Regions from separate parts of the Arthrobacter sp. Z4-13 genome, predicted to be linked through region 1. Evidence: riboswitches for the same ligand, from Rfam matches in the RefSeq annotation. Region 1 holds a riboswitch; the other holds the start of a gene.
What was found. Region 1 has a riboswitch for thiamine pyrophosphate ahead of thiD (bifunctional hydroxymethylpyrimidine kinase/phosphomethylpyrimidine kinase). Riboswitches for the same ligand answer to the same signal wherever they lie in the genome.

Region 2: another riboswitch for thiamine pyrophosphate. It lies ahead of M1E07_RS18975 (ECF transporter S component); the one in region 1 lies ahead of thiD (bifunctional hydroxymethylpyrimidine kinase/phosphomethylpyrimidine kinase).

What each region holds. Positions count from the first base shown of each region.
Region 1 is NZ_CP096459.1:2,211,410-2,215,572, forward strand. Features, by position in the region: gene thiD (bifunctional hydroxymethylpyrimidine kinase/phosphomethylpyrimidine kinase) at 122-1,645, opposite strand; TPP riboswitch at 1,653-1,750, opposite strand; gene M1E07_RS11990 (Rne/Rng family ribonuclease) at 1,923-4,163, opposite strand, start outside.
Region 2 is NZ_CP096459.1:3,705,254-3,709,416, reverse strand. Features, by position in the region: gene M1E07_RS18995 (iron-containing redox enzyme family protein) at 1-91, opposite strand, end outside; gene M1E07_RS18990 (DUF4383 domain-containing protein) at 159-641, opposite strand; gene M1E07_RS18985 (hypothetical protein) at 768-977, opposite strand; gene M1E07_RS18980 (heme-degrading domain-containing protein) at 1,055-1,597, opposite strand; TPP riboswitch at 1,669-1,809, shown strand; gene M1E07_RS18975 (ECF transporter S component) at 1,864-2,487, shown strand; gene M1E07_RS18970 (ABC transporter ATP-binding protein) at 2,487-4,040, shown strand; gene M1E07_RS18965 (energy-coupling factor transporter transmembrane component T family protein) at 4,037-4,163, shown strand, end outside.

The DNA of each region.
Region 1 (4,163 bases):
ACTCTGTCTTTGGCCGCAAATGAGGCTGGTCCCGGCGGGTTGACTGTGATAGCTACCACAGCTCAATTCCGGCGTCCGCACCGTGCCCCACCATAGTACCGGCCAGCCCGCCGGCAGGTGGTCAGGAATGGAGGCGCGGCGCGTCGAAGAAGTCCACTTCCAGCCTGCAGGACTGCTTAAACGCCGTGACCATGGCGGCCCGGTCCGCGGCGGAGGCCTTGCGCCCCGCTTCATCCACGATGGCAATGGCAGTGCGGGTGGCAGCTGCGAAGTCTTCGTCGGCGTAGGTGCGCAGCCAGTCCGCGTAGGGATGTGCCGAGGGTTCACCGGCGGCAACGAACTGGGTGTGGAGCGTGACACCAACCTCGGCGTACAGCCAGAAGCAGGGCAGGACTGCCGCCGCCAGGACCGCATAACTGCCCGACGCCGATGCCGCTGTCAGGTGGTCCACGTAGGACTTGGTCACGGGGCCCAGCCGGGGCTGGACCGTCCGCGTGCTTAGCCAGGAGCGGTGGAGCTCCGACTCGACTTCCAGGCACTGCCCGGCAGAAGCAGCCCAGAAGAGCTGCTCTGCCTCGGTGGGCGCCAACGCACTCGCCCTGGCCAGCACCCGCGAATACCCGTTGAGGTAGATGGCGTCCTGCGCAAGGTAGTAGGCAAACTCGTGCTCCTGCAGGCTGCCCGAGGCCAGGTTGCGGATGAAGTCCAAGGCATAGATATCGTCCAGGTCCTGCTGCGCCTCACCCCACAGTTGTGCCGCGAAGCTGCCTTCGGACGGCAGCGGCTGCAGGTGGTGGAAGTGGTGTACCGGCCCGTTTCCCGTTCCCACTTCCAGTGTTTCGGATGCCCTCAGTGCGCCGGCCAGCCAAGGTTTGACTTCCCGAAGTGATGCTTCCCAGTCCCCCCGCCGCGCTTGGGCGGTTGCCATGGCGGAGGACAGTGAACAGCCGGTGCCGTGGCTGTTCCGCGTTTTCAGCCGCTCCCCCGGCACCACCACCACTTCGTTGGACAGCAGGCCCTTGGTGTTGACCAGTGCATCCGGGCACTCCTCGCCGTCCAGGTGGCCGCCCTTGACCAGCACCGTTGCGCCGGTGGCAGCGGCAAGCGCGCGGCCCTGTTCCAATGCGCCGGCCCAGCTGTCCTGCAACTGCCCGCCAACGAGTATGGCGAGCTCCGCCAGGTTGGGCGTCACAAGGTGGGCCAGCGGCAGGAGCCTGCGCAGCGCCGCTTCCGCGGACTCGTGCAGGAGCCGGTCACCACTGGTGGCAACCATCACCGGGTCCAGGACCACGACGGCGGGGCGCACCTTCCGGAGCCACGCCCCCACCGCCTCGATCACGTCTGCGTTGCCCAGCATTCCGATTTTCACGGCGTCGATGCCGATGTCCTCACTGATCGCATCCAACTGCTCAGCCAGGAACGCTGCAGGGGGCACATGAACGGACCGGACCCCGCGCGTGTTCTGGGCGGTAAGGGCAGTGATGGCAGCCATCCCGTAGCCCCCGAGCGCGGCGATGCTCTTCAGGTCGGCCTGGATACCGGCCCCGCCGGAAGGATCCGAGCCGGCGATGGACAGGACCCGGGGTACCGACCGGCAAGGCATTGTTGCTGCCGCAGTGAAGGTTGCCGGGATGGCAGTGGGCATTACAGTAGTCGCAGACATGAGACATCCCTTCGCCGGTGCTAACCGGACAGGTTCAACGGGTGTGTATCTCAGCCGGCTCTCTGCGCGGCACCCCGTGTCAGTTCCCCAGCCTAGCTTTTTTGCCGGACACAGGCCGAAGGTGACACATTGCGACCGGGAGCCCTGCCCTTGGGATGTCCTGCTTTAGGTTCCGGCCGCACTGCACTTACTGGCGTTAAACACGGAATGCCCGGCCGGCCACTGCTGTGGCTGGCCGGGCATTCCGTGCTGCTGACTCTTAGAGCTCCGAGGCCGGAACCCCTACACCCAGGATGATGGGCGCCTCGGCGGGCTTTGTTGCCGCCTTCTCAATTCCGGTGTCTCCCCCGGTGCCGGCCGGTACCGGGGCCTTTGCCTCGTGGGTATGCCCCGTGCTGGCCGCCGCCACGCTTTCGTGATGCTGCACGGTGGTTTCGTTGGCAGCCCCCTGGGCACGGCTGGCACTGCGGTTGCGCCGCGGCCGCCGCTGCCGGGACTGCTCCAGCGTGTGGTCGGTGTAGTCCTTCGCCGGTGCTGCAGCAGCTGCCGCAGCAGGTGCCTGTGCGGGCTGCACCGGTTCCATGGGCCCCGCCGGCTCCTGCTCCGGTTCTGCCTGCTCGGGCTGGGCAACAGCGGCCGCGGGCTGGCCCAGGTGGGCGAACGCCTCGGCGAGTCGGTCCAGGGTCAGGGCCGGCTTCTGCTGCTGCTCTTCAGCATGCTCAACGAACGGCAGCACCACTTTCTCACCGCCGAAGGTGAGCACGGCAGCGTGACGCGCTTCGTCGTCGCGCTTTGCAGCCTCCGCTGCAGCAGCGGGGGCTGCAGCGGGCTGGTCTGCGGCCGCCTGCCTGGCTGCCGCCACTTCGTCGTCGTGCAGGTGGGCTGCATGCGCGGCGGCGGCAATGTTGGCAAGGGCCAGCCGGGTGGCCTCCGCCTTGGCGTGCCGCTCAGCGTCCGATGGGTCGGGCTGAACTGTGTGGACGTGCACGGCAGCTGCCGGGGCAACCTCAGGCTGCTGGCCGCCGCGGCCCCGCCGGCGCTTCCGGTCCGGACGTGCGCCCGGCTGGTTGCTGTCGATGCGCTGGGCGTCGGTCCGGTGGCTTTCGCTGCGGGCTTCGGGCCGGCTGTCGGACCGCTGGACGTGGTGCTCGGCAGCCACGATGTTGGCCCGCCGGTGCTCCACGGGGTCGTCGTGGGTGACCATGCCGCGGCCGGCGCACGTTTCGCACTGCTCTCCGAATACTTCCAGGAGCCCGGTGCCCATCCGCTTACGCGTCATCTGCACCAGGCCGAGTGACGTCACTTCGGCAACCTGGTGCTTGGTGCGGTCGCGTCCCAGGCATTCCACCATGCGCCGCAGAACGAGGTCGCGGTTGGATTCGAGGACCATGTCGATGAAGTCGATGACGATGATGCCGCCGATATCGCGGAGTCGGAGCTGGCGGACCACTTCTTCCGCAGCCTCGAGGTTGTTTTTGGTCACCGTCTCTTCGAGGTTGCCGCCGCTGCCGGTGAACTTGCCGGTGTTGACGTCCACCACGGTCATGGCTTCGGTACGGTCGATCACCAGCGAACCGCCGGACGGCAGGAAGACCTTCCGTTCCAGCGCCTTGTGGATCTGCTCGTCGATGCGCCAGGCAGCGAAAATGTCCTGGTCCTTGGTCCACTTCTCGAGCCGGCCCACCAGGTCCGGCGCCACGTAGGTAACGTACGCCTCGATGGTGTCCCAGGCTTCCTCCCCGGAGACGATCAGCTTGGAGAAGTCCTCGTTGAAGACGTCACGGACCACCTTGATGGTGAGGTCCGGTTCGCCGTAGAGCAGCTCCGGGGCAAGGATCTTGGTGGACTTCGACTGGCTTTCGATGCCTTCCCACTGCGCGCGCAGCCGGTTGATGTCGTGCGTCAGCTCTTCCTCGGAAGCGCCCTCGGCGGCGGTGCGGACGATGACGCCGGCCTGCTCGGGGAGGCGGTCCTTGAGGATGCGCTTGAGGCGGTTGCGTTCGACGTCGGGCAACTTGCGGGAGATGCCGGTCATGGAGCCGCCGGGCACGAACACCAGGTAGCGGCCGGGCAGGGAGATCTGGCTGGTCAGGCGGGCACCCTTGTGTCCCACGGGGTCCTTGGTCACCTGGACCAGAACGGTGTCGCCGGACTTGAGGGCGTTTTCGATACGGCGCTGCTTGCCCTCGAGGTTGACGGCTTCCCAGTTCACCTCACCGGCGTAGAGGACGGCGTTGCGGCCGCGGCCGATGTCCACGAAGGCGGCTTCCATGGAGGGCAGCACGTTCTGGACCTTGCCCAGGTACACGTTGCCGATCAGGGAGTCCTGCTGGGTTTTTGACACGAAGTGCTCGGCCAGGACACTGTCTTCAAGGACTGCGATCTGGATTCTGTCATCGCGCTGGCGCACAATCATCTGCCGGTCAACAGACTCGCGGCGGGCCAGGAACTCGGCCTCGGTGATGACAGTACGGCGGCGGCCGGTGTCACGGGACTCGCG
Region 2 (4,163 bases), 1.5 Mb from region 1:
CGAGCTTGGCGCCGTCGGCAGCCCCGGTTGTAACTGCCAGGGCCTTGGACAGGGCGGTGCTGATGGGTCCTCGGGGTTCTGGGATCTTCATGATGCTCCTTCGGGCGGCAGCGGTGCTGCCGGTGCTGCGCCGTCGACGGTGGCGGCTTCGGTTAAGGCTAAGCGTTCAGGTCGCGTCCGCGGTTGCGCCGCGGGGTGGCCGGCGGGGTGGTCCGCGGGGACAGCATGATGGCCAGGACGATCATGGCCAGCCCCAGGGCCAGGTGCAGCCAGTTGTCGGCGCCGTTGACGGGGACGAAGTTGGCGGGTGTTTCATCGCCCACCAAGAGCCCGTACAGCCAGAGGACCAGGTAAACGACGCCCCCGTAGGTGAGGAAGCTCCTTGCCTGCTGATGGGTCCGGGCAAGCAGCAGTCCGGCCGCCCCGAACGCCAGGTGCACGATGTTGTGCAGGGCGGACACCTGGAAGACGCCCAATAACAAGGCTTTCGAACCGTGGCCGGCCATGCCCAATGATTCGTAGTTACTGGTGATCCCAGGGATGAATCCAAGGACACCTACCAGCAGGAAGAGGACGCCCGTTGCGAGCGCAGCCTTCTGCAGGCCCGTCCTCGCTCCGGTGGCCCGGGTGCTGACTGTCATGACCTGTCTCCTCAAAAGCCGGGAGACAACATAGTAAGCATGATTACTAACTTAAGCTAAGTGCGGTGGTCATCCTGCTGTTGCTGCCCGCCGCTGCCCGCAGCTTTCGCAGGCCGCTGGTGGCGCTCAACCCTCCGGAGTGGTCCACACGTAAGGGTTTACATGGTGCCCACCGTGGCGGCCGTGCTCGTACCCTTGCTGCCAGGCCTTGCCCACGGCGGACACCAGTTCCGCCAGCAGGGGATAGTAGGGGTGGTCCGGGCCAATATAGATCATTTCCTCCGCGGCCTTGTCCACTGCCGCCTGCACCTGGTTTTCGGCTGCATTACTGGGCATGGCGCCCCTCCTGTTTGGAACTTCGCCGTTTCGAATGTACTCCAGGCATATTGAGGGTCCATCGCGCCGGCCTGTCCTCAGTCCGTGCGCATGGAGCTGAGGATCTCGCGCAGGGCCTGTACCACCAGTTCATGGTCCTGCACCTGGGGAAGCCCCGAAACAGTCACCGTTGCGACCGCGCCCACCCCAGCGACGTACACGGGGAAGGAACCCCCGTGTGCCGCATACCGGGTCTGATCGAACCAGCCCTGGTCTTCGATCCGTCCGCCGCGGAGCCGGGCGCGCAGCCCCACCAGCAGGGAGGGCACCTCATACCTGGCGGCCGTGCGCTGCTTGGCGCGGATCCAGTGCCCGTTGTCCGGGGTGGCGCCGGCCAGGGCAACGTGGAACAGGACCTGCTCACCCTTGGTGATGTCTATCGCGATGGGGAACTGGCCTTCCTTGCCCAGCTCCACGAGCAGCAGCCCCAGGTTCAGTGCGTCGTCCATGGAGAACGCTGGAAGCTGGAGCTCCCGGATTTCACCCTCGATCCGGGCGATAAGTGCTTGCAGGGATCCTTCCGGCTGGATGGCATCGGAATCCGGATCGAACTCAGTCACATGCGGGGAATTGGCAGTCATGGCCCACAATCTACCCCCCTCCGGTGTAAACTGGACCCCGCCTGCAAGGGCAATTATTTACCCACAGAATCATTCAACGACAGGGGAGCGCCGCCGTCGGGCATCACTGGCAAAGCCAGGATCCGCAGGTGGGCGCTGAGAGTGCGGACAGCCGCAGACCCTCGAACCTGATCCGGTTAGTACCGGCGCAAGGGAGTCGAGTTCTCGAAGCACCGCAGCGGCGTGCCGTTGCCGTGCTTTCCCCTCCTGTTCCTCAGGAGGATCGCATGGCAACAACAGCAGTAAAGAAGACCACCAGCAAGTCCTGGCGCGTCGTGGACATCGTGGTGGCGGCCTTGATCGCCATCGCCGGCGGCGTCATCTTCTGGGCATGGTCCCAGGGGGCTAACGCAGTCTCAGCCCCCATGAACGCCGTATACCCGCCTTTGACCGGCCTGATCGCCGGCGGATGGATGATCCCGGCGGTGCTGGGCATGCTCATCATCCGCAAGCCGGGCGCCGCGCTGTTCTGCGAGACCGTCGCCGCCACCGGTGAGCTGCTGATGGGGTCGCAGTACGGCGCCTCCGTGCTGTTCTCCGGGTTTGTCCAGGGCCTGGGCGCCGAGATCATCTTCGCGATCTTTGTGTACCGGAAGTTCAACCTGCCGGTAGCCCTGCTCGCGGGCGCCGCTGCCGGGCTTTTCTGCGGCCTGAATGACTCCTTCGCGCCCTGGGGCTGGAACATCGCCTACTCCGGCGGGGACAAGCTGGCTTACATCATCGTCACCGCGATTTCCGGTGCCGTGATCGCCGGAGCCCTGTCCTGGATCGCCACCCGCGGCTTGGCCAAGACCGGAGTCCTGAGTTCCTTTGCGTCGCGCAAGGCAGCAACGGAGCCCGTCTTTTCCTGATGACTGCTCCTTCCCTCTCCGGCGCTGCGGTGGCGGCGCGGCCGGCTGCAGTCACCGCCAGGGGCTGGGGCTGGCGGCATGCCGGGCGCTCCAAACCTGCTGTCCGTGCCCTTGACCTGGACATCCAGCCGGGGGAGCGAGTGCTCCTGCTGGGCCCGTCCGGCGCAGGCAAGTCCACGCTCCTCCACGCTCTGGCTGGGGTGCTGGGGGACGCACATGACGACGACGAGGCCGGCGATTCCGATGAGTCCGGTTCGCTGCTGATCGACGGCGCCTCCCCCCGGGAGCAGCGCGGCCGGGCCGGGCTGATGCAGCAGGACCCGGAGACCCAGGTTGTCCTCTCGCGCGTAGGTGACGACGTCGCCTTCGGCGCCGAGAACCTTGCCGTGCCCCGCGGTGATATCTGGGCCCGCGTGCACGAGGCGCTGGACGACGTCGGGCTTTCCCACCTGCCGCTGGACCACCCGACGTCGGCCCTCTCCGGCGGGCAGAAACAGCGGCTCGCGCTCGCCGGCATCCTTGCCATGCGGCCCGGGCTGATCCTCCTTGACGAGCCGACGGCCAACCTGGACCCCGCAGGGGTTCTGGAGGTGCGCGACGCCGTTGGCCGTTGCCTCGACAAAACCGGGGCAACGTTGGTGGTGGTGGAGCACCGCGTGGCCGTGTGGAAGGACCTGGTAGACCGCATCGTGGTGCTGCAACCCGGCTCGGCCGCCGATCCGGCTGTGCTGTTGGACGGGGCGCCGGACCAGGTCCTCAGCGAAGCCCGGAACATGCTCACTGCGGCCGGGGTCTGGGTGCCTGGCTATGTTCCGGCTACCCGCCTCCGGGCGGCGGGTCCTGCTTCCGGTACTGAAGACCTGCTGCTGGCCGCGGAGGAACTGGCTGTATCGCGGGAACGCGCCCGCCGCAAGGGCTTTCGCAAAGTGCAGCCGGTGCCCGTACAGCAGGGCATTTCCGCCCAGGTCCGCGCAGGGCAGGCGCTGGCCATCACCGGGCCCAATGGAGCAGGAAAATCCACGTTTGCGCTGACCCTCGCCGGGCTGCTGGAGCCTGTCGCCGGCAAGGTTTCCGCCACCCTGCCGCTCAGCCGCGGCGCGGGAATTGACCCGTATCGGTGGAAGGCAGAGCAGCTGATTGAGCGTGTGGGCACGGTGTTCCAGGAACCCGAGCACCAGTTCGTCACCGGAAATGTGCTGGACGAACTGCGCTTTGGCCCGCGGCACCTTGGGCACGGCGAGGAGCGCGTTGACGAACTGCTGGCGCGGCTCCGGCTCACCGAACTCGTTGACGCGAACCCCTATACGCTGTCGGGCGGCGAGAAACGGCGGCTCTCCGTAGCCACCGTTCTGGCCGCGCATCCGCAGGTCCTGGTCCTGGATGAACCCACCTTCGGGCAGGACGCCAACACCTGGGCGGAGCTGGCATCATTCCTTTCCGAACTCCTGGACGCCGGCACCGCCGTAGTGTCCGTGACGCACGACGCCGAATTCACTGCGGCGCTGGGCGGAGCGGAACTGCGTTTGGCGGCAGCGGCGGCGGTGGCACCGTGAGGCAGGAGCTGAACCTGCACGGCAACAGCGCCCTGCTGACCCGCGCCAACCCGCTGAGCAAGTTCGCCGCCGTCTTCCTGATCACCGCAGTCCTGGCGCTCTCCATCGACTGGGTGTCCGCTT